3 regions of the Massilia violaceinigra genome follow, and region 3 is predicted to be linked to each of the others. Evidence: predicted binding sites of a transcription regulator. Region 3 holds the regulator's gene; each other region holds the start of a gene.
What was found. Region 3 encodes sigma-54, which starts transcription at its own class of promoters, with help from an activator protein. Its sites were predicted from a motif close to TGGCANGNAANCTGCTTT; they were not measured.
Positions count from the first base shown of each region.

Region 1: the regulator sigma-54 is predicted to act here: its motif matches at 1,832-1,849, upstream of CR152_RS26035 (PEP-CTERM sorting domain-containing protein).
Region 2: the regulator sigma-54 is predicted to act here: its motif matches at 3,013-3,030, upstream of CR152_RS23415 (EDSAP-1 family PEP-CTERM protein).

Region 1 is NZ_CP024608.1:6,062,842-6,070,340, forward strand. Features, by position in the region: gene CR152_RS26025 (beta-galactosidase) at 1-557, opposite strand, end outside; gene dgoD (galactonate dehydratase) at 636-1,784, opposite strand; gene CR152_RS26035 (PEP-CTERM sorting domain-containing protein) at 1,983-2,573, shown strand; gene CR152_RS26040 (hypothetical protein) at 2,652-2,870, shown strand; gene CR152_RS26045 (PLL family lectin) at 3,120-4,433, shown strand; gene CR152_RS26050 (PEP-CTERM sorting domain-containing protein) at 5,018-6,001, shown strand; gene CR152_RS26055 (PQQ-dependent sugar dehydrogenase) at 6,207-7,364, opposite strand; gene CR152_RS26060 (right-handed parallel beta-helix repeat-containing protein) at 7,499-7,499, opposite strand, start outside.
Region 2 is NZ_CP024608.1:5,418,510-5,426,008, reverse strand. Features, by position in the region: gene prsT (XrtA/PEP-CTERM system TPR-repeat protein PrsT) at 1-281, shown strand, start outside; gene CR152_RS23425 (FAD-binding oxidoreductase) at 347-2,038, opposite strand; gene CR152_RS23420 (N-acyl amino acid synthase FeeM domain-containing protein) at 2,025-2,792, opposite strand; gene CR152_RS23415 (EDSAP-1 family PEP-CTERM protein) at 3,099-4,040, shown strand; gene CR152_RS23410 (XrtA system polysaccharide chain length determinant) at 4,396-5,925, shown strand; gene CR152_RS23405 (XrtA-associated tyrosine autokinase) at 5,942-6,718, shown strand; gene CR152_RS23400 (TIGR03088 family PEP-CTERM/XrtA system glycosyltransferase) at 6,839-7,499, shown strand, end outside.
Region 3 is NZ_CP024608.1:1,051,862-1,059,360, forward strand. Features, by position in the region: gene lptC (LPS export ABC transporter periplasmic protein LptC) at 1-267, shown strand, start outside; gene lptA (lipopolysaccharide transport periplasmic protein LptA) at 264-860, shown strand; gene lptB (LPS export ABC transporter ATP-binding protein) at 860-1,615, shown strand; gene CR152_RS04855 (RNA polymerase factor sigma-54) at 1,618-3,093, shown strand; gene CR152_RS04860 (hypothetical protein) at 3,116-4,456, opposite strand; gene hpf (ribosome hibernation-promoting factor, HPF/YfiA family) at 4,843-5,208, shown strand; gene CR152_RS04870 (enoyl-CoA hydratase/isomerase family protein) at 5,307-6,392, shown strand; gene CR152_RS04875 (BlaI/MecI/CopY family transcriptional regulator) at 6,479-6,856, shown strand; gene CR152_RS04880 (M23/M56 family metallopeptidase) at 6,859-7,499, shown strand, end outside.

The DNA.
Region 1 (7,499 bases), 5.0 Mb from region 3:
CGGCCGATCTGGCCGTACAGGCGCGCGACGTGGCGCAGATACTGCGGGTCGTCACCGCGCGTGGGCATGGCGCCCACCACCCAGTCGGGAATGCCGCCGTAGCGCACTTCCGCGTGCACCCACGGGCCGACCCGCACCATCACGTCCAGGCCCGCGCCAGCTGCCAGCTGCACGAAGCGGCGCAGGTCGCGCTGGCCGTTCCAGACGTACGTGCCCTGCTGCTCTTCGTGGTGGTTCCACATGATGTATGTGGCCACGATGTCGATGCCGGCGGCCTTCATCTTGCGCAGTTCCGCTTCCCATTCGTCGGCCGGAGTGCGGCTGTAGTGGAACTCGCCCATCACCGGCATCCATGGCTTGCCGTTGCGGGTCAGGTACTGGCTGTTGGCGCCGATGCGCTCGCCCGAAGGCGACACCGAGGCGCCCATCTGCAGCTGGTTTTCGAGCGGCGCCCTGGCCGGCGCGCTGGCGTCGATGCGCAGCAGGGCCTGGCCGCACGCGGTGCTGGCAAAGGCGCCTGCCACCAGCAGCGGCAGGCATTTGACGATCAGGTGCATCTTGTCTCCGTTATTACTGTTCTTATTTTTTATGGTGCTGCCGGGGCGAAGCCCCTTATGTCTTGATTCTGTTTACCGCTACCACTCGGCGACGCTGCCATCCTCATGGCGCCACAGCGGATTGCGCCAGTCGGGCGCGTTCTTGCTGGCCTCGATCACGCGTTCTTCGTCGACCTCGACGCCCAGGCCCGGCTTGGTCAAGGCCGCGATATAGCCGCCTTCCATGCGGAAGTCGTCCTTGTTCTTGACGTAGTCGAGCAGTTCGGCGCCCTGGTTGTAATGGATGCCCATGCTCTGTTCCTGCAGCACCGCATTGTGCGAGACGAAGTCGAGGTGCAGGCAGGCCGCCAGCGCGACGGGGCCGAGCGGGCAATGCGGCGCCACGGCGACGTCGTAGGCTTCGGCCATGGCCGCGATCTTGACGCATTCGGTGATGCCGCCCGCGTGCGACAGGTCCGGCTGCAGGATCGCCAGGCCACCCTGTTCGAGCACGCGCTTGAATTCGAAGCGCGAGTACATGCGCTCACCGGCTGCCAGCGGGATCGAGGTCGATTCGGCCAGGCGCGGATAATACTCGGCCTGTTCGGCCAGCACCGGCTCTTCGACAAACAAGGGCCGGTACGGCTCGAGGGCGCGCAGCAGCACCTTGGCCATCGGGGCGGCCACGCGGCCGTGGAAGTCGATGCCGAATTCGATCTCGTTGCCGAAGGCTTCGCGGATTTCGGCGATGCGCCCGACCGCCTGGTCCACCGCGCGGGCGCTGTCGAGCATGCGCATTTCTTCGGTGCCGTTCATCTTGAAGGTGTCGATGCCGACCGCGCGCAGCTTGCGGATGCCGGCGATGACGTCGGACGGACGGTCGCCGCCCACCCAGCTGTACATCTTCATCTTGTCGCGTACCCGGCCGCCCAGCAGGTCGTAAACCGGCACGCCGAGCAGCTTGCCCTTGATGTCCCACAAGGCCTGGTCGATGCCGGCAATGGCGCTCATCAGAATCGCGCCGCCGCGGTAGAAGCCGCCGCGGTACATGGCTTGCCACAGGTCGTTGATGCGGCCCGGGTCCTGGCCGATCAGGAACGGCGTCATCTCGTGGACCGCCGCTTCGACCGTGCGCGCGCGGCCTTCGATCACCGGTTCGCCCCAGCCGACGATGCCTTCGTCGGTCTCGATCTTCAACAGCATCCAGCGCGGCGGAACCCGGTACGTCGTCAGTTTGATGATTTTCATCGCTTAGCCATTAGTCAAGAATGACAAGCAGTCTAAGCCTGCGATCTAGGCATGAAATATGAATATTCGACAAAAAGCTATACTCAAATCGCATAGCTTACGTGCCTTCCGCTGCACGCTATGATGGATATTCTCCGTAGTACTTTACTGACGGCAATATCACATGCTTTTGCAGGGAGCACGCGCATGACATTCCGCATGACATTCTGTTCTCAACTGATCGGCGGCACCGTGGCACTGGCCGGGCTGCTGGCACCCGGCGCGGCGTTCGCCATTCCGATCGCTTCACCCGGCACCGAGGGGCTGGCCGTGCTCGCCGCGAACGCGGGCGCCATCGTGGCAACCTACCAGGGCAGCTCGGCCGACTATGCCAACGACCTGTATTTGTTTACCGATGACGGGGTCGACAACAACGATGTGTTCATGTTCAGTAATCGCGACACCCCGGTCGGCGGCATCTTCAACCTCGGGCGGTTCGTGGTGGGCAGCGAACTGATGTTCCGCCTGCACGTGAATACGACCGGGCGCGATTTCTTCAGCGGCCCCGGCAGCCGTAATCCGGACCGGCGCGCCCATGCGCGCGTGCAGCAGGACTGGACGCCCGGAACCGCACTCGTCAGTTTTGAGGATTTGCGCGGCGGTCCCTACAAGTTCAACGATCTGAGTTTCTCGCTGAGCAATGCGGCGACCACGGTGCCGCCCGTGCCCGTTCCCGCGCCGGCCTCGCTCGGCTTGATCGGCATCGGCATCGCCGGCCTGCTGGCCGCACGGCGGCGCCGCGCCGGTTGATGCGCGCGCACAAACCGGCCGGGAACCTTAGTTGGTGCACTGTTGTCCAATCAGTCATCACTTCAGTGGAGACTTGCCATGACCAACAGCAACCCTCATGAAAACGACCAGCTGGACCAACTGCCCGGCGCCACGCCGTCAACCGCGTCGCGCCGCCCCGGCGTGCCGGATGAGGGCATCACACCACCGGACGACGAGCTGAAAGCGCCGGACTATCCCGATGACGACGAACTCGATGACGACGATCTGCGGCTGATGGATGACACCATGCCCGGCGAGGGGCCGGGTGACGACTAGGGACGCCGCCAGCGCCAGCGCCAGCGCCAGCGCCGCAGGCAAAGCGATCCATTTCCAGGTCGCAAGCTATCGCTTGGGCTTTTCAGATTGGTATTTTTATTCCCGCATCCGGAAAAGGAAGCGCCGCCCTTGCACATCCATCAAAAGTTCCCCTTTGGTATGCGTCGATAATTTATACAGGCCTGCGCGCGTACGCCGTTGGCACGGCGCCGTGCAGGAAGACGATCAACGAACCGGAAGGGAAACAGCATGAAATCGATGCAATCGGAAATTGCGGATTCAGTCACCAGCGGCGGGATGTCGGACGCCGGCAGCGCCAGCGCGCACGACATGCCGGGCGCTCAGATGATGAGCCAGCCTGCCGCGGCGGCCGCGGCGGAGGACGACACGCCCGACGCGCAAGCACTGGCTGTGCAGCCGGGCCCGCGCCGGCCAAGTTCGTCTCCCGTCGTGTCGTGGGGTCCGAACCGGCTCGACGTGTTCGCGCTGGGAACGGGCCGCGCGATACATCACAAATGGTGGAACGGTTCGAGCTGGAATCCGTCGGTGACCGGCTACGAATTCATGGGCGGGATCGGCACCAGCGCGCCACAGGCCATCTCGACCCAAGCTAACCGCCTGGACGTGTTCGTGACCGGCACCGACAGCGCGCTGTATCACAAGCAGTGGAACGGCAGCAACTGGTTGCCTTCGCTCACCGGCTACACCAACCTGGGCGGCCTGTGCATCGGCGACCCGCGTGCCATCTCGTGGGGCCCCAACCGGCTCGATGTGTTTGTCATCGGCACCGACCGCGCGCTGTATCACAAGTGGCGCAGCGGATCGACCTGGGGACCATCGCTGACCGGCTACGAAAACATGGGCGGCATCATCATGGAGCAGCCTGAAGTTGTCTCCTGGGGTCCGAACCGGCTCGATGTGTTCGTCATCGGCACCGACCGCGCGTTGTACCACAAGTGGTGGAACGGCAGCAGCTGGGGTCCATCGCTGACCGGTTACGAAAAACTGGGCGGCGTGTGCATGTCGGCGCCGCGCGCGGTAGCGTGGGGCACCAACCGCCTCGATGTGTTCGTCACCGGTACCGATGGCGCGCTGTATCACAAATGGTGGAACGGCAGTACTTGGCTACCCGCCGGCGGTAACCTGGAAAAACTCGGCGGCGTGTGCGTCGGCATGCCCGAGGCAGTGTCGTGGGGGCCTAACCGTATCGATGTGTTCGTGGTCGGCACCGACAGCGCCCTGTATCACAAATGGTGGAACGGAAGCAGCTGGGGCCCGTCGTTACTCGGTTACGAAGCCATGGGCGGCATCCTGTCTTCGCAACCGCGGGTGGTGGCTTGGGGTCCGAACCGCCTCGATGTGTTCGCCACGGGTTCGGACAGCGCGCTGTACCACAAATGGTGGAATGGCTCGAGTTGGGGACCGTCGCTCACGGGGTACGAATTTATGGGAGGTGTCATCCAGAATTTCGGACAGTCTCCCGTCGGCGCTTCCGACCCGGCGGACAGTAGTGGCGACGCCTCCGGCCAGAGCGCGCAGATGAGCAACGATATGGATAGCTGACTTTTTCCCGTCCGCGGCAGCGCGGCGCCGGTGAACCTGACGCCGGTGCCGCTCTCTCCGCCCCTTGGCTGGAGCGGCGCTCGCGCCCTCGCCCAGCCAGGAAACAGCCCACATGCGTGGGCTTTTCTTTGCCACCCATGCCTCCAGTCGGGCACCTGACCGCTGCAGGAAATGGCAACGCCCCCTGCGCTGTCGTGGCGGCGATCATGCCCACGCCATGCCGTCCGCATCCGCGCACGACACGCCAATCGACCTGTTGGGCATGGATACCGCAGTGGTCTCGGCGTTGCTGGCCTGACCCGCGTGCACGCGGGCGCGCCGCGCTAGTGCGAACCTGGGCCCTGCTCCGGGCCGTCCGCGCGAAGGTGTTTGCGGAAGCCATGACCAGGACGACCGGACCGGCAGACCTGCTGGCGACCGGCGAGCTTGATGCAAGCCTCATCTCGCATCATCCAGAGCACCGTTGACACAGTGCAATTCGCATGGGTCTCGACCTTGACGACTGTCGACGCTTTTTACAACTCAGCCTGCCGCGTTTTTGTAAGCAATTGACTCATATGAGGTTTGAATAACTGGACCAGATTTTGCTTTCCCGATCGGTGTCTTTAACCTGGGGAAAAATGATGTCAACAAAATCTGTTTGTGCAATGTTCAGTCTTCTGGTGCTCGCGAGCCAGGCCCACGCGGGCTTGACCATTATTGCCGAGGCGGAAGTGCCGACCCATCGCGTGAAGGACTACCGTACCGATATCGACCGTGAATTCGGGGAGCCGTCGCTTGAATTGACCCAGTCGGCCTCCAGCATTTATTCGGCCGCCAACGCCTATGGCTATGCGCGCCCGGGTGTGCTGAAGGCGTATGCGCACGCGGCAACCAGTTCGGAATTATCCTCAAGCGCATCCGCGAGCGCATTTGCGATGTGGGAATTTTCCGCCACCCTGTCGAACGCCGCGCTGGCAGGGAAAAAGGGACAATTCACTATCCGCAACCATTTCGATTACGCGCCGAGCACGTCGATCGGGACCTACCCGGGTAGCGGCACATTGGCAGCCTCTGGCCACTTTCAATTCGACAGTATTTTCGGGGCGCGCACTTCGCTCGGACTGAGCTACGCCGATTTCCTGCAAACGTACTCCTGGGACAACCAGGGCAATGCCACCTGGCTGACCAGCCACGTGGTGGACGACGCCAACGGCGTCCGCCAGGAGCCAGGTTTTGGAATGCAGGAGCTGGTGGTCGATTTCGTGTGGGGCGAGCCGATCCTGTTTCACCAGATGGTGGGCGCCGCATGCTCGGTGTACGAAACCGATGAAATCGACTCCACCGCCGGGTGCTTCGTCGATTCGACACATTCAAGCTACTGGGGCGGGCTGTCCAATGTCACCGCCAATGGCGTGGCCGTGCCGGATTACGCCATCGTGACCGATGCCGGCATCGACTTGCGCCAGTCGCTCCTGCCTGTTCCGGAGCCCGAGTCCTGGGCGATGATGGTACTGGGCGGCTTGCTGATAGCCGGTGTGGGCGGCCATCGCCGCAAGAAGGATTCGTTGATTGCTGCTTCCTGCTGATCCGGCCTGGCGCGCGCTGCGGCGACATGGTCGAGGTCATGCACGATCGCGCGAGCCCGAACCTGCGCAACGATGTGCGCATGGCCTGGTCAACGAAGACGCGTGCGAATCGCCGCGCCGGTGCCGGAAACCTGGCGGTGCGGGCACTGGCCGACCCACCAGGCCCAGGTCCAGGCACGATACCCATACCGCCGCCAAGCGCCGCTTATTGCGCCACGATGCGCAGCAACTGGCCGTTGTCTTCATCGGTAATCACGTACAGATGCCCGTCAGGCCCCTGGCGCACATCGCGCACGCGTTTGCCGATCTCCAGCCGTTCCTGCGACACCACATTGCCCTCCTTGTCCAGCACGATGCGCCGCACGTCCGTGGTGGCCAGCCCGCCGCTGAACAGGCTGCCGCGCCATTGCGGGAACTGGCTGCCGCTGTACTGCGTCAGGCCGGAGGCACCCGGCGACGGTACCCATGCAATCTTCGGTTGCGTCATGCCGGGCACGACCGGCTGGCCGACCGGTTCGCCCGTGCGGTAATCGCGCCCGTAGCTTTGCAGCGGCCAACCATAATTTTGACCCGCTTCGACCAGATTAAGTTCATCGCCGCCGCGCGGTCCGTGTTCGGTGGCCCACACGCGGCCGCCGGCATCGAGCGCCATGCCCTGGATGTTGCGGTGGCCGTAGCTCCAGATTTCCGGCAACGCTCCGGGGCGCGCAGCCAGCGGATTGCCGGGCGCGGCCTTGCCTGCATCGGTCAGGCGCAGGATGGCGCCTTGATGGCTGCCCAGGTTCTGGGCCTGGTCGCGCGCCAGCATGCCGCCGATTTTCTGCGGCGGATTGCCGCCGTCGCCGACGCTCATCAACAAGGTGCCGTCCTTGTGCCACAGCAGGCGCGAGCCGAAATGCTGTCCGCCGCTCTTGTCGGGCTGGACGCGGAACAGCGTCTTGATGGCGTGTACGCGCTTGCCGTCGAACACGCCTTGTACCAGGGTGGTGCGGTTAGCCTCATCGGTACCGGTGGCCATGGTCATGTAAATGCGCGGATTTTTCTTGTCGCCCGGATGGATGGCAATGTCGAGCAGGCCGCCCTGCCCGTTGGTGAAGACTGGCGGCATGCCCTCCAGCGCGACTGGCTCGAAGCGCTTGCCCTTGAGCAGATGCAGCTTGCCTTCCTTGGTACTGACCAGCAGGCGCCCGTCCGGCAACCACGCCATCGACCAGGGATGGGACAAACCTTCGCTGACCACTTCCGCGCGCCAGCCTTTGGCGGGCGGCGGCGCATCGCTGGTGGGCAACTGGGCCAGCGCGCCAGGCAGCGCCAGCATCATCGCCGCGATGCTCAGGGAGTGGGACAAGGGAATGGGCAACATCGGATATCTCCTTCAACAATGGGGTTCGCCCTTCATCGTACCGGATCGCTGCCGGATGCGCACGCCCGGCATCGGCACCGGGCGTGGCGTATTGACGATGCGCCGGCCGTGACGGGCCGGCGCATCGGGTGCTGT
Region 2 (7,499 bases), 4.4 Mb from region 3:
TCGCCGAGCGGGCTCACGCGCTGGCGCCGGGAAACCCTGCCGTGCTCGACACCCTGGGCTGGATCTACACCGAACGCGGCGATCTGGCGCGCGCCCTTCCCCTGTTGCAGAAGGCCAGCGCGCTGGCGCCCGCCGCCGGGAATATCCACTTCCATTTCAGCACGGCTCTGGCGCGCTCGGGCGACAAACGGGCTGCGCGGCGCGAGTTGGAGCGCTTGCTGGCGCAACCGCAGCGTTCAGCGCATCACGAACAGGCAGCCGCGCTGCTGCGCACGCTGTAGTCGCGGGCCATGCGCAGCCGGGCATGTCCGTGGTGCGACCTTACAAGGACCGGCAAGCTATCCGTTCAGCCGGCGCCGCCCGCCACCAGCCCCTTCGCGCGGCCCGGCTCGTAGCGTCCGGGGGCGATCAGCCCTTCCGGGTCAAGCGCTGCCTTGATCCGGGCCACGGTGTTCCAATACACATCGCCGCCCGGATCGAGCGCAGCCATTGACTGGTTGCCGACCCGATAAGGGATATAGCCAGCCTCCATCACGCTCTCGAACACTGCCCGGTAACACTCCTTCGCGCGCGCCACCTCGGCTGCATCCTCCTTGTCATAGGCAATCGTTAATACCGCGCCCAGCGCGCGTTCGTTAATCATGCTGAACGTGACGAACAAATCAAACCCGTGCGCGGCGAACAGCGGCTCGACCAGCGCGTGCAAGTCCAGCACATCCTTCCCGCGCATCGGCAGCACCGGCGAAATCCAGAGCATGCCGCAGTTATCCAGTGCCGGATCGGCCTTGTGCGGAAAGCCGGCCGGCAGCGCTTGGCGCCGACGCCAGTAAGCGCCGGCGAGAAAGCGTCCGTTCGGCTTGCCGCGATTCATGGCAAACAGCGCCTCGCCCAGGCCGACCTGTGCGCGCAGGCGCAAGCCCGCCCGCGACGATCCGAGTAGCCGCGCCATGGCAGCGCCCCAGCGCAGTTTGCGTTCGCTCAAGAACGCTGTCCGCGCGCGCGTGCCGCGCAAGGCCACCTTGATTGCCGCGCGGGCAGCCGCCACCTGCGCGGCACTTCCGTACAGCGCCCCCGACACCGTCCATGCGCCCACCGCCGCCGCCTCGCGCAAGCTGCCACGCACCGCCGGCGGCAGGCTGGACTGGTCCGGCGCCAGCGATCGGGGAAACACGCGGCCGCCCGAGATCACGCGCAAGTCATTGCCAATATGAACAATGCTGCGCAGCGTGCCGTTCATGCGCAGGGGGCGCAATGCATCGACCACAGGACCGATATCTTCATGTTCAGACATCGTGCACAGAAAATGGTTCACGCAGTCGGCGGCGGGCTGCAGCCAGATGCCGATGCGCGTGACGATGCCGAAATTCGATTGCGTGAACATCCCGTCCAGAAACGGCCCTACACCATAAGGAAACAGATGGGCCGCACGCGCCTGCGGATAGTGGCCGAAGCCGGTCGCCAGCACCTCGCCGCTGGCCAGCACGATGTGCATGCCGGATACGTGCTGCAGCCGGTTGCCGTACGGCGAGTGACCGAAGCCGCGTTCCAGGATATTGCCCATGAAGCTGGTGTCGGGGCCGGCACCGGTGCAATCGATCCACCAGTTCAGCTTTTCGCTGTGCAAATAATCCGACAACTGTTGCTGGGTCACGCCCGGTTCGATCACCGCGTAGCCGAGTTCGGCGTCAACCTCGACGATGCGGTTCATCCTGCCCAGGTCGACGATGAGCTGGGCGTCGCCTACCGCGCAGGCATCGCCGTAGCCCCAGTTGCACCCGGTGCTGAGCGGATACAGCGGCAGCGCGCGCGCCCCCGCCAGCCGCACCAGCGCCACCACCTCGGCCTGCGAGCCCGGGCGCACCACCGCCAGCGGCACGGTGCTGCGCGCGGCCGTGCTGCAGGTGTAGCGCCGCAGCGCGGCCGGGTCGTCGCTGGCGTGCTCGGCGCCGACGATGAGGCGCAGCGCCGCCAGCACGCCGCGCTTCCACCCGGAATCAGGCTGCTCGTGTCGGAATTTTTGCTCCTCAATAATACGCATCGCGGCCTCCGTTGGCGCGATACCCGCCGTTCAGGCGCGCGGTAATGCCGGGCTCGTCATGCTGCGGAAAGAAGTACGGATAGAAGGAGCGCTCCTCGCCATGCTGCTCCATCAGGCCGCCCCATTTGCGGATCTGCTCGCCCATCTCCGCCAGCGGCAGGCGCAGCAGCACGGCGGGCGCGCCGACCCGGTGGCACGGACGCTCGCTGCCGAAGTCGCTAAAGCCCAGCATGCGCTTGTAGAACATCACGTGGCGCGGATTGACCTCGATCACGTAATCGGTGAACCCGTGCAGCTTGTGCGAGTACAGATAAGAGATGTGGATCAGCGAGGCGAATACGCGCTTGGTCACGCCCTTGTCGATTGCCAGGCGCGACGGCTCGCACAGGCGCCGTCCCTGGCTGCGCAGCAGGTCGAGCTTGTCGCGAAAATTGTCATCGGCCGGCAGCCGGAATTCGCTGTCCAGGCACAGGCTCATGGTGCCGACCAGCACCCCGCCCGTCTCCGCATACAGGGTGACCTTGTGCGGGTCGTGATGCAGGCTGGGCTCGAAGGCATAGCCGCGCCAGCCGTACATCTTGCGGATCAGCAGGCTTGCGGCTTCGCGCCGTCCCGCCGAGTTGGCCAGGCGGATATGAAATTCCTGCATCGCCTGGCCCGGATCGGGCTCGGTCGCCGTGGCGACGCCCCCGTCCGGCTCGCGTAAGCCCGCCGGCATCTCGAACGTTGCAATCGGTAGCTCGTCTTGAAACATGGCTCTCTTTCCTTCCACGTGATCGTGCGTGCCGCCTGCCGGCCCGCGCGCAAAGTTGTGTAGGTCAGACAGGGCCATCCGTACGGAAGTTCACGCTGTCCCGCGCGCCATTGTTCTGCAACAAACGCGCGACGTCGGGAATTTTTGCAGGCCCGCCCGGAACCGCCGTAACTGCCGAGCTCGGAATCGCAAGTCGTTGATTTGATGAGTGAAATCGAGCTGGCACGCTTGCTGCATACAGGGTAGGCACGGCGGCGCCGCAAGCTGTCGACGCTTCCCCACTTCATCCCCACCGGAGAGTTCACTATGAAACTAGTCCCGACATCACTGTTGAAAAACGCGGCGATTGCCGGCCTTTGCCTGGCCGCCATGAACGGTGCGCGCGCCGATGCATTTGCCCAGGCCGTCCTCGTTGTCGACAATTTCCGCCTGCTCCATTCCAGCGGTGCTGCCTTCAAGTCGACGGATTTCACTATGCTCGACGGCACCAATTCGGCCCATGCCACCGCCTCCCTCGACGGCGTGGTGTTGGCCGCAAAACCGCAAAACCGCGGCATCCTCAGCGGCACCTCACCCGACGTCGCCCATCAGTTTGTCGGACTGCCCAATCCGCCCCGCGCCGAAAACAACTTCACCGCCTTTTCCGGCCCCCCGCCAGTGCCCGGCACCTTCGGCTACGCCGACCAGAACATGACCGGCAGCGCCATGACCATCGGCACGAAAGAAGCCGGCGTGCGCGCCGAAACGCGCGCCGACGCTTCCCTGGCTACCGATGGCGAGGCCGCCGGCGACTCCGACGTGGGCACCTCGACCTCGTTCAACTTCACCCTCGGCGTGGGCGAAACCATGACCATCGCCTTCGACGGCACCCCTTTCACCCAGGCCTATGCCAGCACCGGCGCCGGCATGGAGACCAATGCCATCGCGCGCCTGTCGTGGAGCATGAACATCATGAACATGAGTACCGGCCAGGTCGTGTTCGCCTATCAGCCGGGCGAACTGAACAGCTTTGGGAATGTCAGCCGCACCGACAGCTTCCCCGGCATGTCGACCTATAACCCGGGCAAGATGAGCTTCTCGGCGGTCACGCCCTGGCTCAACAAGGTCGATACCTACCAGCTGACGATCAACCAGACCACCCTGGCCAATGCGCTGCAGGACACGGTGGCGGTGCCCGAACCGGGCAGCCTGGCGATTTTCGGCCTCGGCCTGCTGGGCATGTCGCTGCTGGCACGCCGCCGCAAGTAAGCCGGACACGATGCAAACAAGAAGAAGATGGCTTGGTGGTCCGAAGCCATCGCAGGGTCCGCAACCGCTGCTGCGCCGTCCGCGCCGGCCTGGGATGCGGGCGCCGGATGCCCGGCGGGGACCCTGATGCACGGCTCGTTGGCAGCCTGCATTTTTCCGGTCAGGAGCGCTCCTGGCCGGGCTGTTTTTTCTTGCACGAGGGTGGCGCGGACATCCGCTTTTGCCGCCGTTGACGCGAATCAACGCGGCCGTGATCAGCAGAATCTTACTGTTTCCTCAGACATATAATCGAACGCGTAGTGAAGCTGGCAGGTGCCCTTCCGATCGCTGCCCGACTTACGGAGACCCACACGATATGGAGGACTTCATCAGCCAGATGCTGCTGCATGCAAGGGGCATCTGGAAATATCGCTGGCTCGCCGTGGGCGTCATGTGGGTGGTGGCGGGCGCGGGCTGGGTGGTCGTACTGCGCCTGCCGAACGACTACCAGAGTTCGGCGCGCGTGTTCGTCGACACCCAAAGCATCCTCAAGCCGCTGATGGCGGGCATGACTAGCATCCCGAACGTGCAGCAGCAGGTCTCGATCATGAGCCGCACCCTGCTCAGCCGCCCGAACCTGGAGCGCGTGCTGCGCATGGTCGACCTCGACGTTGACGCCACCACGCCGCGCCAGCGCGAAAGCCAGGTCGAGGAGCTGGCCGCGCGCCTGAAAATCACCGGCACCAGCACCAACGATATCTATTCGATCACGTACGGCGGCGATAATCCCAAGCAGGTGCACGACGTGGTGCAATCGCTGCTGACCATCTTCCTCGAAGGCAGCTTCAAGGGCAAGAAGGGCGATTCGCAGCAAGCCATCCGGTTCATCGACGACCAGATCAAGAACTACGAGCAGCGCCTGGTAGCGGCCGAAAACACGGTCAAGGAATTCAAGCTGCGCAACAGCGCCCTGCTGCCGCGCCAGGGCGTCGATTACAGCGCCCAGCTGGCCATCGCCAGCGACGCGCTCAGTACCGCGCGCATCGACCTGCTCGAAGCCGAACAGGCGCGCCTGGCGATCCAGGCCCGCATCAATGGCGATCCGCAGCCGGCCGGCGCCGCCGCGCGTGCGCGCACCATCGTCAATCCCGACATCGATGCGCGCATGGCCGCGATCAACAAAAATCTCGACACCCTGCGCCTGCAGTACACCGACCTGCACCCCGACGTGATCGCCGCGCGCCGCCTGCTGGCCCAGCTCGAAGCGCGCAAGATCGAGGAAAGCAAGCTGGCCGAGCGCGACGGCGACCCCGGCCGTTTCTACAGCCCCATGCTGCAGCAGCTCAAGGTGGCCCTGACCGAAGCGGATGCCAAGGTGGCCGCCATGCGCGTGCGCGTGCACGAATACAGCGTGCGCCACGACCGCCTGCAGGAGCAGAGCAACGCCGTGCCCGAAGTCGAATCGCAGCTGGCCCAGCTCAACCGCGACTATGAAATCAACAAAGATAACTACGAAAAACTGATCGCGCGGCGCGAGTCGGCCAAGCTGTCGGGCGACCTGAGTTCCTCGACCGAAATGATGACCTTCCGCATCATCGATCCGCCCACCATGCCGGTCGCCCCGGTCGGTCCCAACCGCCGCCTGTTCTACAGCGGCGTGCTGGTCATCGCCCTGTGCGCCGGGCTGGGCGTGGCGTTCCTGATCAGCCAGGTCCGTCCGACCTTCGTCAGCCCGAGCGCGCTGCGCGAAATCACCGGGCTCAATGTGATCGGCACGGTCTCGATGAGCTGGACCGATACCGAACGGCGCAAGCTGCGGCGCGGCCAGTACCTGCTCGGGCTGGCCTTCGCTGGCCTGCTGAGCGTGTACGGCGCGGTCATGCTATCCGGATTTCTTACGGGTTAACCTCAGGGAGTACAACGTGGACAGTTCCCTCATTGCGGCCGCCGCGCCGGCCGACGGCCATCCTGCGGAGCCGGCGCGCGACGTCGACATCAACCTGGCGCGCCTGCACCAGATGGGCATGGTCACCCACGATGGCGGGCGCACCAGCGTGGCCGAGGATTTCCGCATCATCAAGCGGCCCTTGCTGCGCAACGCGCGCGCGGCGGTCTCCGGCGGCGTGCGGCACGGCAACCTGATCGTCGTCACCAGCGCCCTGCCCGGCGAAGGCAAGACCTACTGCGCGATCAACCTGGCGATGAGCATCGCCATGGAAAAAGACCACACGGTGCTGCTGATCGACGCCGACGTGGCGCGGCCCTCGGTGCTGCGGGTGCTGGGTCTGGCGCCCGGACTGGGCTTGATGGATATTTTGCTGGGAAACGACCTGAGCCTGTCGGAAGTGATCCTCAAGACCAATATCCCGACCTTGAGCCTGCTGCCGGCGGGCCGCAACAACAAGCACGCCACCGAACTGCTGGCCAGCCATGCGATGAGCAAGCTGCTCTCCGAAATCGCCAGCCGCTATCCGGACCGGATCGTCATCTTCGATTCGCCGCCCTTGCTGCTGACCACCGAGGCGGGGGTGCTGGCGTCGCAAATGGGCCAGGTGGTGATGGTGGTCGAGTCGGAAACCACCACCCAGCGCCAGGTCAAGGATGCGCTGGCCCGGCTCGACAATTGCGCCCGCGTCGACCTCATTTGCAACAAGGCACGCGCCTTCCCGGGCGAGCACTACCACGGCTATTACGACTAGCAGCCGGTGGCGCCAGCCGTTGCCGGCGCTGGCATCCGGACCAGGCCGGTACCGTGCGGCCTGGCAGCGCGCCCGTCCCGATTCTCCCCGTTCGCCCGATCAACTTTTGCGGAGTCGACCATGACAACTTTCCTCGAACCACCCCGTCTCGTGGTGCACCTGATCCACCAGCTCGACATCGGCGGCCTCGAAAACGGCTTGATCAATCTGATCAAGCACATGCCGCCGGACCGCTACCGGCACGCCATCGTCTGCCTCAAGGATTATTCGGAGTATCACGCCCACATCAAGACGCGCGGGGTCGAGATCATCAGCCTGAACAAGCGCGAAGGCAAGGACTGGGGCCATTACCTGCGCCTGTTCCGCGCCCTGCGCGCCCTGCAGCCGGACCTGATCCATACGCGCAACCTGTGCGGCATCGAAGGCCAGCTGGTGGCCGCCCTGGCCGGGGTCAAGCTGCGTGTGCACGGCGAGCATGGCCGCGACATGAGCGACCTGTACGGCAAGCGCCTCAAGTACAAGCTGCTGCGCCGCCTGCTGCGCCCGCTGATCGGCCACTTCATCGCCGTCAGCGCCGACCTCGAGCACTGGCTGATCGACAGTGTCGGCGCCGAGCCGCAAAAGGTTTCGCAGATCGCCAACGGGGTCGACAGCATCCAGTTCCACCCGCGCCTGGGCCCGCCGGCCGCGGTCGGACCGGCCGGCTTCATGCAGGATAACGCCTTCGTCATCGGCAGCGTCGGCCGCATGGATGAAGTCAAGGATTACGGCACCCTGGTCG
Region 3 (7,499 bases):
ATCGGCAATGTCAACGTGGTGCGGCCCGAGTCGCCCACCAACCGCGGCATGCAGCTTAAAACCGAAGCGCTGACCGTATTTACCGACGAAGACCGCATGACGGCGGACCAGCCGGTCCAGGTCACGCTGGGCACCGCCACCATCACCGGGACCGGCATGGAGGCAAACAACGCGACGCGCGAGCTCAAATTCGCCAGCCGCGGGCAGATCATCTATCCACCGAAAGCGGCGCGCGCAGCGCCACCCATCACAGGTAAACCACAATGAAAAAATTTCTAGCCTTCGCCCTGCTCGGCCTGGCCGCGGTCACCGCGTCCGCCGAAAAGGCCGATGCCGCCAAACAGGCGGTGATCACTTACGACACGCTCGAAACGAATGAAGTGACCCAGGTGACGATCCTGACCGGTAACGTGGTCGTCACCAAGGGCACCCTGATCCTCAAGTCCGACCGCGCCACAATCAAGGAAACGCCGGAAGGCGATATGTTCGTGACCCTGACCGCCAACGGCGGCAAGGTCGCCACGTTCCGCCAGAAACGCGACGGTGGTCCCGACTTGTGGGTCGAAGGCCAGGCCCAGCGCATCGAATACGATGAACGCAACGACATGATGAAGCTCTTCTCGCACGCCAAGATCCGCCAGCTGGAAGGCCAGAAGCCAACCAACGAAATCGAGAGCGAATTCATTTCCTACGACAGCCGCAAGGAAGTTTTCCTGGCGCGCAATGACGCCAGCGGCACCAACAAGCCGGGCCAGGGCCAGGGCACGATGGTCATCGCACCGCGCAAGCCGCGCGCGGCACCGGCCACGCCGGCACCGGCGCCAGCGCCGGCCACCACGCCACCGGCGGGAACCCAATGATGGAACCGAAGAATTGCGGCAGCACGCTGATCGTGCGCGGGCTGCAGAAAAGCTATGGCAAGCGCCTGGTCGTGCGCGACGTGTCGCTGCAGGTCGACTGCGGCGAAGTGGTCGGCCTGCTCGGCCCCAACGGCGCTGGCAAGACCACCTCGTTCTACATGATCGTCGGCCTGGTGCCGTCGGATGCGGGTACGATCGATATCAGCGGGGTCGATATTTCGAGCCTGCCGATCCACCGCCGCGCCGCGCTCGGCCTGTCGTACCTGCCGCAGGAAGCGTCGGTGTTCCGCAAGCTGACGGTGGAAGAAAACATCCGCGCCGTGCTGGAACTGCAAAAGGTCGATGGCAAGTCGCTGACCAAGGCCCAGATCAACGAACGCCTGGACACGCTGCTGGCCGACCTGCAGATTGAAAAACTGCGCGAGAACCAGGCCATGTCGCTGTCGGGCGGCGAGCGGCGCCGGGTCGAGATCGCGCGCGCGCTGGCGACCAACCCGCGCTTCGTGCTGCTCGACGAACCGTTCGCCGGGGTCGATCCGATTGCCGTCATCGAGATCCAGCGCATCGTGCGCTTCCTCAAGCAGCGCGGCATCGGGGTTTTGATCACCGACCATAACGTGCGCGAAACGCTTGGTATTTGCGACCGCGCCTACATCATCAACCAGGGTGCGGTGCTCGCCTCCGGTCGACCCGACGACATCATCGCCGATGAATCCGTGCGCCGGGTCTACCTGGGCGAACACTTCCGGATGTAGGCATGAAACAGTCCCTTCAACTACGCACCTCCCAGCACCTCGCCCTCACGCCCCAGCTGCAGCAGTCGATCCGGCTGCTGCAGTTGTCGACCCTGGAACTGCATCAGGAACTGGAGCAGCTGTTAAGCGACAACCCGCTGCTCGAACGGCTCGACGACCCGCTCGATCATTCGGTGCGCCTGCTGGGCGATGGCGCCATCAGCAGCACCTCGACACCGACCGAAGCGGCGCCCGAGCCGGGAGCGCAGGATGCGCCGGCGCCGGCCGAAGGGGAAGGCTTCGAAGGCGGCGACGCGGACAGCCCGGCCAGTAGCAGCGACAACGATGGCGAATGGGGCGACCTCGGTCGCGCCAAGACATCCGACGACGAGGATTCGCGCCCGCAGCTCGAAGCCTCGGCCACCACCTTGCGCGAGCACCTGATGGAGCAGATGCGCGTGACCGTGCTGGAGGCGCGCGACCGCGCGCTGGTCGAACTGATCGTCGACGCCATCGACGACAACGGCTACCTGACCGAATCGCTGGAAGAAATCCAAGAGCGCATGCCGCCCGAGCTGGAGATCGAAATTGAAGAATTGCGCACCGCGCTGGCGCTGCTGCAAAGTTTCGATCCGATTGGCGTGGGCGCGCGCAATGCGTCCGAATGCCTGGCGCTGCAGATCCGGCGTATGCCGGGCGTGGCGCTGGTGACGCGCCGCATGGCGCTGACGATTGTCGAAAACCACCTGACCTGGTTCGCGCAGCGTGAATTCAACAAGCTGAAAAAGGCGCTCGACTGCGACGATGAAGACTTGCGCGAGGCGCAGACCGTGATCCGCCAGTGCAATCCGCACCCGGGCGCGGAGTTCGCGTCGGACGTGTCGGACTACGTGGTGCCGGACGTGATCGTGCGCAAGGCGAAAAACGGCTGGTCGGTGATGCTCAATAACGATGTCATGCCGCGCCTGCGCGTGAACAGCATGTACGCCGCGCTGCTCAAGCAGGGCAAGGGCGAAGGGCAGATGGGCGCGCAGCTGCAGGAAGCGAAGTGGCTGATCAAGAACATGCGCCAGCGCTTCGATACCATCTTGCGGGTGGCCGAAGCCATCGTCGAACGCCAGCGCAATTTCTTCTCGCACGGCGCGGTGGCGATGCGCCCGCTGGTGCTGCGTGAAATCGCCGACACGCTCGGCCTGCACGAGAGTACGATTTCGCGCGTGACCACGCAAAAGTACATGATGACGCCGCACGGCATGTTCGAGCTCAAATATTTTTTCGGCAGCCACGTGGCTACCGAAGCGGGCGGCGAAGCGTCATCGACGGCGATCCGCGCGCTGATCGTGCAGCTGACCAGCGCCGAAGATCCCAAGAGTCCTCTGTCGGACAGCAAGATCGCCGACATGCTGGGCGAGCAGGGCATGGTGATCGCGCGCCGCACGGTCGCCAAGTACCGCGAAGCGCTCAAGATTCCGCCGGTCGCCCTGCGCAAGTGTCTCTAGCCTGCCCGGAACTGCGCGGCGCCTAGAAAAATTCCGGGTGCTCGCGCAGCAGCACCTGCTCGTACTGGTTCACCGCCTTGAACTGTTCCAGCCCCGGCGCCATGCGCCGGCCAGCGTCCCAGCTGCGCCAGGCGCGCGCCATGTCGTAGCTCAGGAACAGCGCATCACCCATATCCTTGTAGGCCCCGGCCAGCGCCGGATTGGCGCGCAACACGCTGGCGTACAGCGGTAGCGCGGCGCGTACGTCGCCCAGCTTGGCGCGCCAATTTGCTTCAAACAGCGCCAGCATGTGCTGCTTGTGTGTGGTGAGCTTGCGCAGTTCCTGCAGCTTGGCGAGCGCCGCCTCCATCTCCGCCTTCCCCTTGGGCCGTATCGCCGCCGCGAACGCGCGCACTTGCGGATCGGCGTTGAGCAGCACCTTCTGCTCCGAGGTCGGCATTTTCATCTGTTCGCCGCTGACAAACGCCAATTCGGACATGCCGAGCATGGCGTCGAAGGCACGCTTGTCGGCGAACGCTTGCGCGATCTCGGTCTCGAAGGCTTGCCTGGCTGCCGCCGTCGGCGGCGCCGCATTCGCCTGCGCCTTGTCGAGCAGCTGATCGAGTTCGTCAGCCGCTGCCGCGCGCGGCTTGTACGGCTTGAGGTCGTAGCTGGCGGGGGCGCTTTGCCTGAGCGCGCTGACCGTGTAAGTGCGCGTCTGGCTGTGGCCGACCTGCTTGTGGTGCATCACGAAGCCGGCCGGCACGCGCTTTTCGCTGGCCAGGCGCGCCAGCACCAGCGGATGGCCGCCGAAACGGTAGCGCATCATGCGCTCGAACTTGGCCGCGTCGCCGGCGCCGATGCTGGTGCCGCCGGCCGGAATGCGCGCCAGCGGATTGCCGTCGACCGCCAGCACGGTGGCGCCGGCCTCGGTCGATTCGGACAGCTTGCGCGCCGCTGACGCGACCGACAGCTCATGTTCGTCGAAGACCGGGTCGAACGCCGGCACGTCGACCTTGGCTACGCTCAGCGCCCGGTTCAGCACCGACCGGTTCTTCAGTTCCTGGACGCGAAAGCCGGCTTCGTCGAACAGCGAGTAGTCGACATAGCGCCGATTGGCAAGGTCGATCTGGTAGCGGCGCCGGGTCGCCAGGTCGTAGATCGTCGATTCGCTCGCGCTGCTCACCGACAGATAGTGTTCGCCCAGGACCACCTTGTACTGCTTGATCTCGTCCGGCGGCGGGTTGTGGCCGTGCGACGCCACCGCGTATTTGGTGGCCACGCTCAGGTCGAAAGTGAGTGAGGCAAAGGCCGGCGCGGCGTTGCACAGGGCGCCGGCCAGGGCCAGGCGCAGCAGGGAGGAAAAGGCGGATCGCTTGAACATATCGGCATTCGGGAAAGGGGCGGGGAAGCGATTGTAGGTGAAGACCGTTGTCTTATATATATTAGTCTACGCACCTGCTACTTTCCGATCCTGCCGGTATTACGAGAATATACCGCAGAGAATATACCGGCTATTTCCCCTTGATTCCTGGCGTCTTTGTGCTTACCTTGTGCTATGCCAAATAACTGATACACTTGGTTTACACGAGAGAAAGTTGCTCGGGTACAAAAATGAAGGAGTTGAATACCATTAAACCCATTAATCGATTGGCAATTTTGCGGGCGTACAGAATCACCTCGTCCGTGCTGTCATAACGCTGTTCCTCTGCGCTGCCATGCGTACGAACGATAGTAACAAGAAGTGCCATTATCATTAGGAGTGTGTGTATGAATCTCACAATCAGTGGACATCATCTTGAAGTAACGCCAGCCATCCGTGAATACGTACAGAGCAAGCTTGAGCGCGTAAGGCGCCATTTCGATCAAGTGATCGATATTGCTGTCATCCTCACCGTCGACAATCTGACGGAAAAAGAAAAACGTCAAAAGGCCGAGATCAACCTGCGCCTGTCGGGCAAAACCGTGTATGTGGAAAGCCTGTCGCACGATCTTTACGCCGCCATCGATACCCTGATCGACAAACTGGATCGTCAGGTCATGAAGTACAAGAGCAAAGTCCAGGACCATAATCACCAGGCCATCAAGCACATGCCTGAAGAGATGCCTGAAGAAGAGACGCCGTCGGCCGCATAAGCAGGCCCCGTCCCTTTCGCCAAAGGGCGCCCGCGTGGCGCCCTTTTTGCATCCATGCGCGATAAAATAGCGCTCTTTTCCTCTTCTACCAGCCAGCCATGAGCGAATTCGTCCAGACCCGCGTTGCCAACCGTACCGGCATGATTATCCTCGACCGCCCCAAGGCCCTCAATTCGCTGTCGCTGGCGATGGTGCGCGACCTGACGGAGGTGTTGAGCGCATGGCGTAACGATCCCGCCATCGATGCCGTGGTCATTGGCAGCAGCAGCGAGAAAGCCCTGTGCGCGGGCGGCGATATCCGCTTTTTCCACGACTGCGGCCATGCCACGCCCATGGGCGGCAGCGCGCTGCTGGAAGATTTTTTCACCGAAGAATACGCGCTCAATCACCTGATTCATTTTTACCCCAAGCCGTATATCGCGCTGATGGACGGCGTGGTGATGGGCGGCGGCATGGGCATTGCCCAGGGCGGTCCCGAATGCCGCATCCGCATCGTCACCGAAAAAACCAAGATGGCCATGCCCGAGGTGAATATCGGCCTGTTCCCGGATGTGGGCGGCAGTTATTTTCTGTCGCGCGCGCCGGGGCAGCTGGGGCATTACCTGGGCTTGAGCGGCCTGACCATCGGCGCGGCCGACGCCCTGTATGTCGGGCTGGCCGATCTGTTCGTGCCTCAGGCGCACATGGGCGCGCTCCAGGAGCTGATCGAGGCCACCCCGGGCGCGCAGCTGCGCGCGGCCATCGAGGCGTTTGCGGCGCCGTTTTCCGCTGACGCGGGCGCGTCGATCCTGGCCGCGCAGCGCGATGGCATCGACCGCCATTTCGGCGCCGCTTCGGTTTCGGCCATCATGGCCTCGCTCGAAGGCGACGACGGCGAGTTCGCGCAAAAGGCGCTGGCCGCGATGCGCCAGCGCTCCCCGCTGATGATGTGCGTGACGCGCGAACTGCTGCTGCGCGGCGCCTCGCTCGATGTCGCCGATTGCCTGCGCATGGAACGCACCGTGGTGCGCCACAATTTCGAGCACGGCGAAGTGCTCGAAGGCGTGCGCGCGCTCGTCATCGACAAGGACAACGCGCCCAAGTGGAATCCGGCCAGCCTCGATCAGGTCGACGCCCCGATGGTCGAGCGCTTCTTTGCGCCGGTGTGGCCGGCAGCCGCGCATCCGCTGCGCCATCTGGATTGATGTAAGGCGCGCCGCCCGGTTGGCGCTTGACCTTATGTGACAAATGTCGCATACTTGCCCCATCAGTCACAATGTGGAGCACCGTCATGTCAGCCATTCCCTCGGTTTCAGAACTCAGCCTGCTCAAAGTCCTCTGGAAAGACCAGCCCCTGAGTGCGCGCGAACTGCACGAGCGCGCCGTCGCGGAGCTGGACTGGTCGTTTTCCTCGACCCGCAAGACGCTCGAACGCATGCTCGACAAGCAGATGTTGTCGCAGGACGCGCAGCACGGCGTGCAGGTCTACCGCGCCCAGCTCGACAAGGTGACGACCCTGGCCGCCTTTGCGCGCGACTTCGGGCGCCGCGTGATGGAAATCGATGCGCCGCTGCCCGTCAATATGTTCACCGGCAGTAAACTGGTCGACCAGCAGGAACTCGCGGAACTCGAGCAGATGCTGCAAGACTGGCCCGACGCGAAGGAGTGAGCATGTTTAACGCGATCGCCTTTCCCTTCCTTAAAGCGAGCATCACCTGCGGCATTGCGGCCGCCATCATCCTGGCCCTGCTTTCGCTCGCAACGCGCGTGTGGCCGGTGCTGGCCGGGCACCGCTCGGTGTGGCTCTGGTCGCAGGCAGCCATCGCATGCGCCTTCGTGCTGGCGCTGCTGCCGCACAGCGCCAGCTACAGCGTGCTGCCGGCCATCGAGATCGAACGTGCCGTGGCATCAGCCCCGGCGCCGCTGCAGTACGCCGGCGCCGGCGAGGCCGATGGCGCCGAGGACGACGTCGACGCCATCGAACTGCTCGCGCAAGCCTGGCTGGCGCTGTACGCGGCCGGCCTGCTGGCTGCCGGTGCGCGCTGGGTGCATGCGCAGCGCGGCCTGCGTGCCTTGCTGGCCAGCGCGCGCGCGCTCGATGCCGCGGCGCTGGCGCAGCACGCGGGATTTGGCGCCGAGCCCGTTGCTGCGCTGCTGCGGCGTGGCCTGCGCGTGTCCGAAACCGATGCCGCCATCTCGCCCATGCTGACCGGTCTCGCGCGGCCGCACCTGCTGCTGCCGCGCCATCTGCGCAGCTTCAGCGACGAGCAGCAGCGCCTGATCGTGGCTCACGAATTGACTCACTGGCAGCG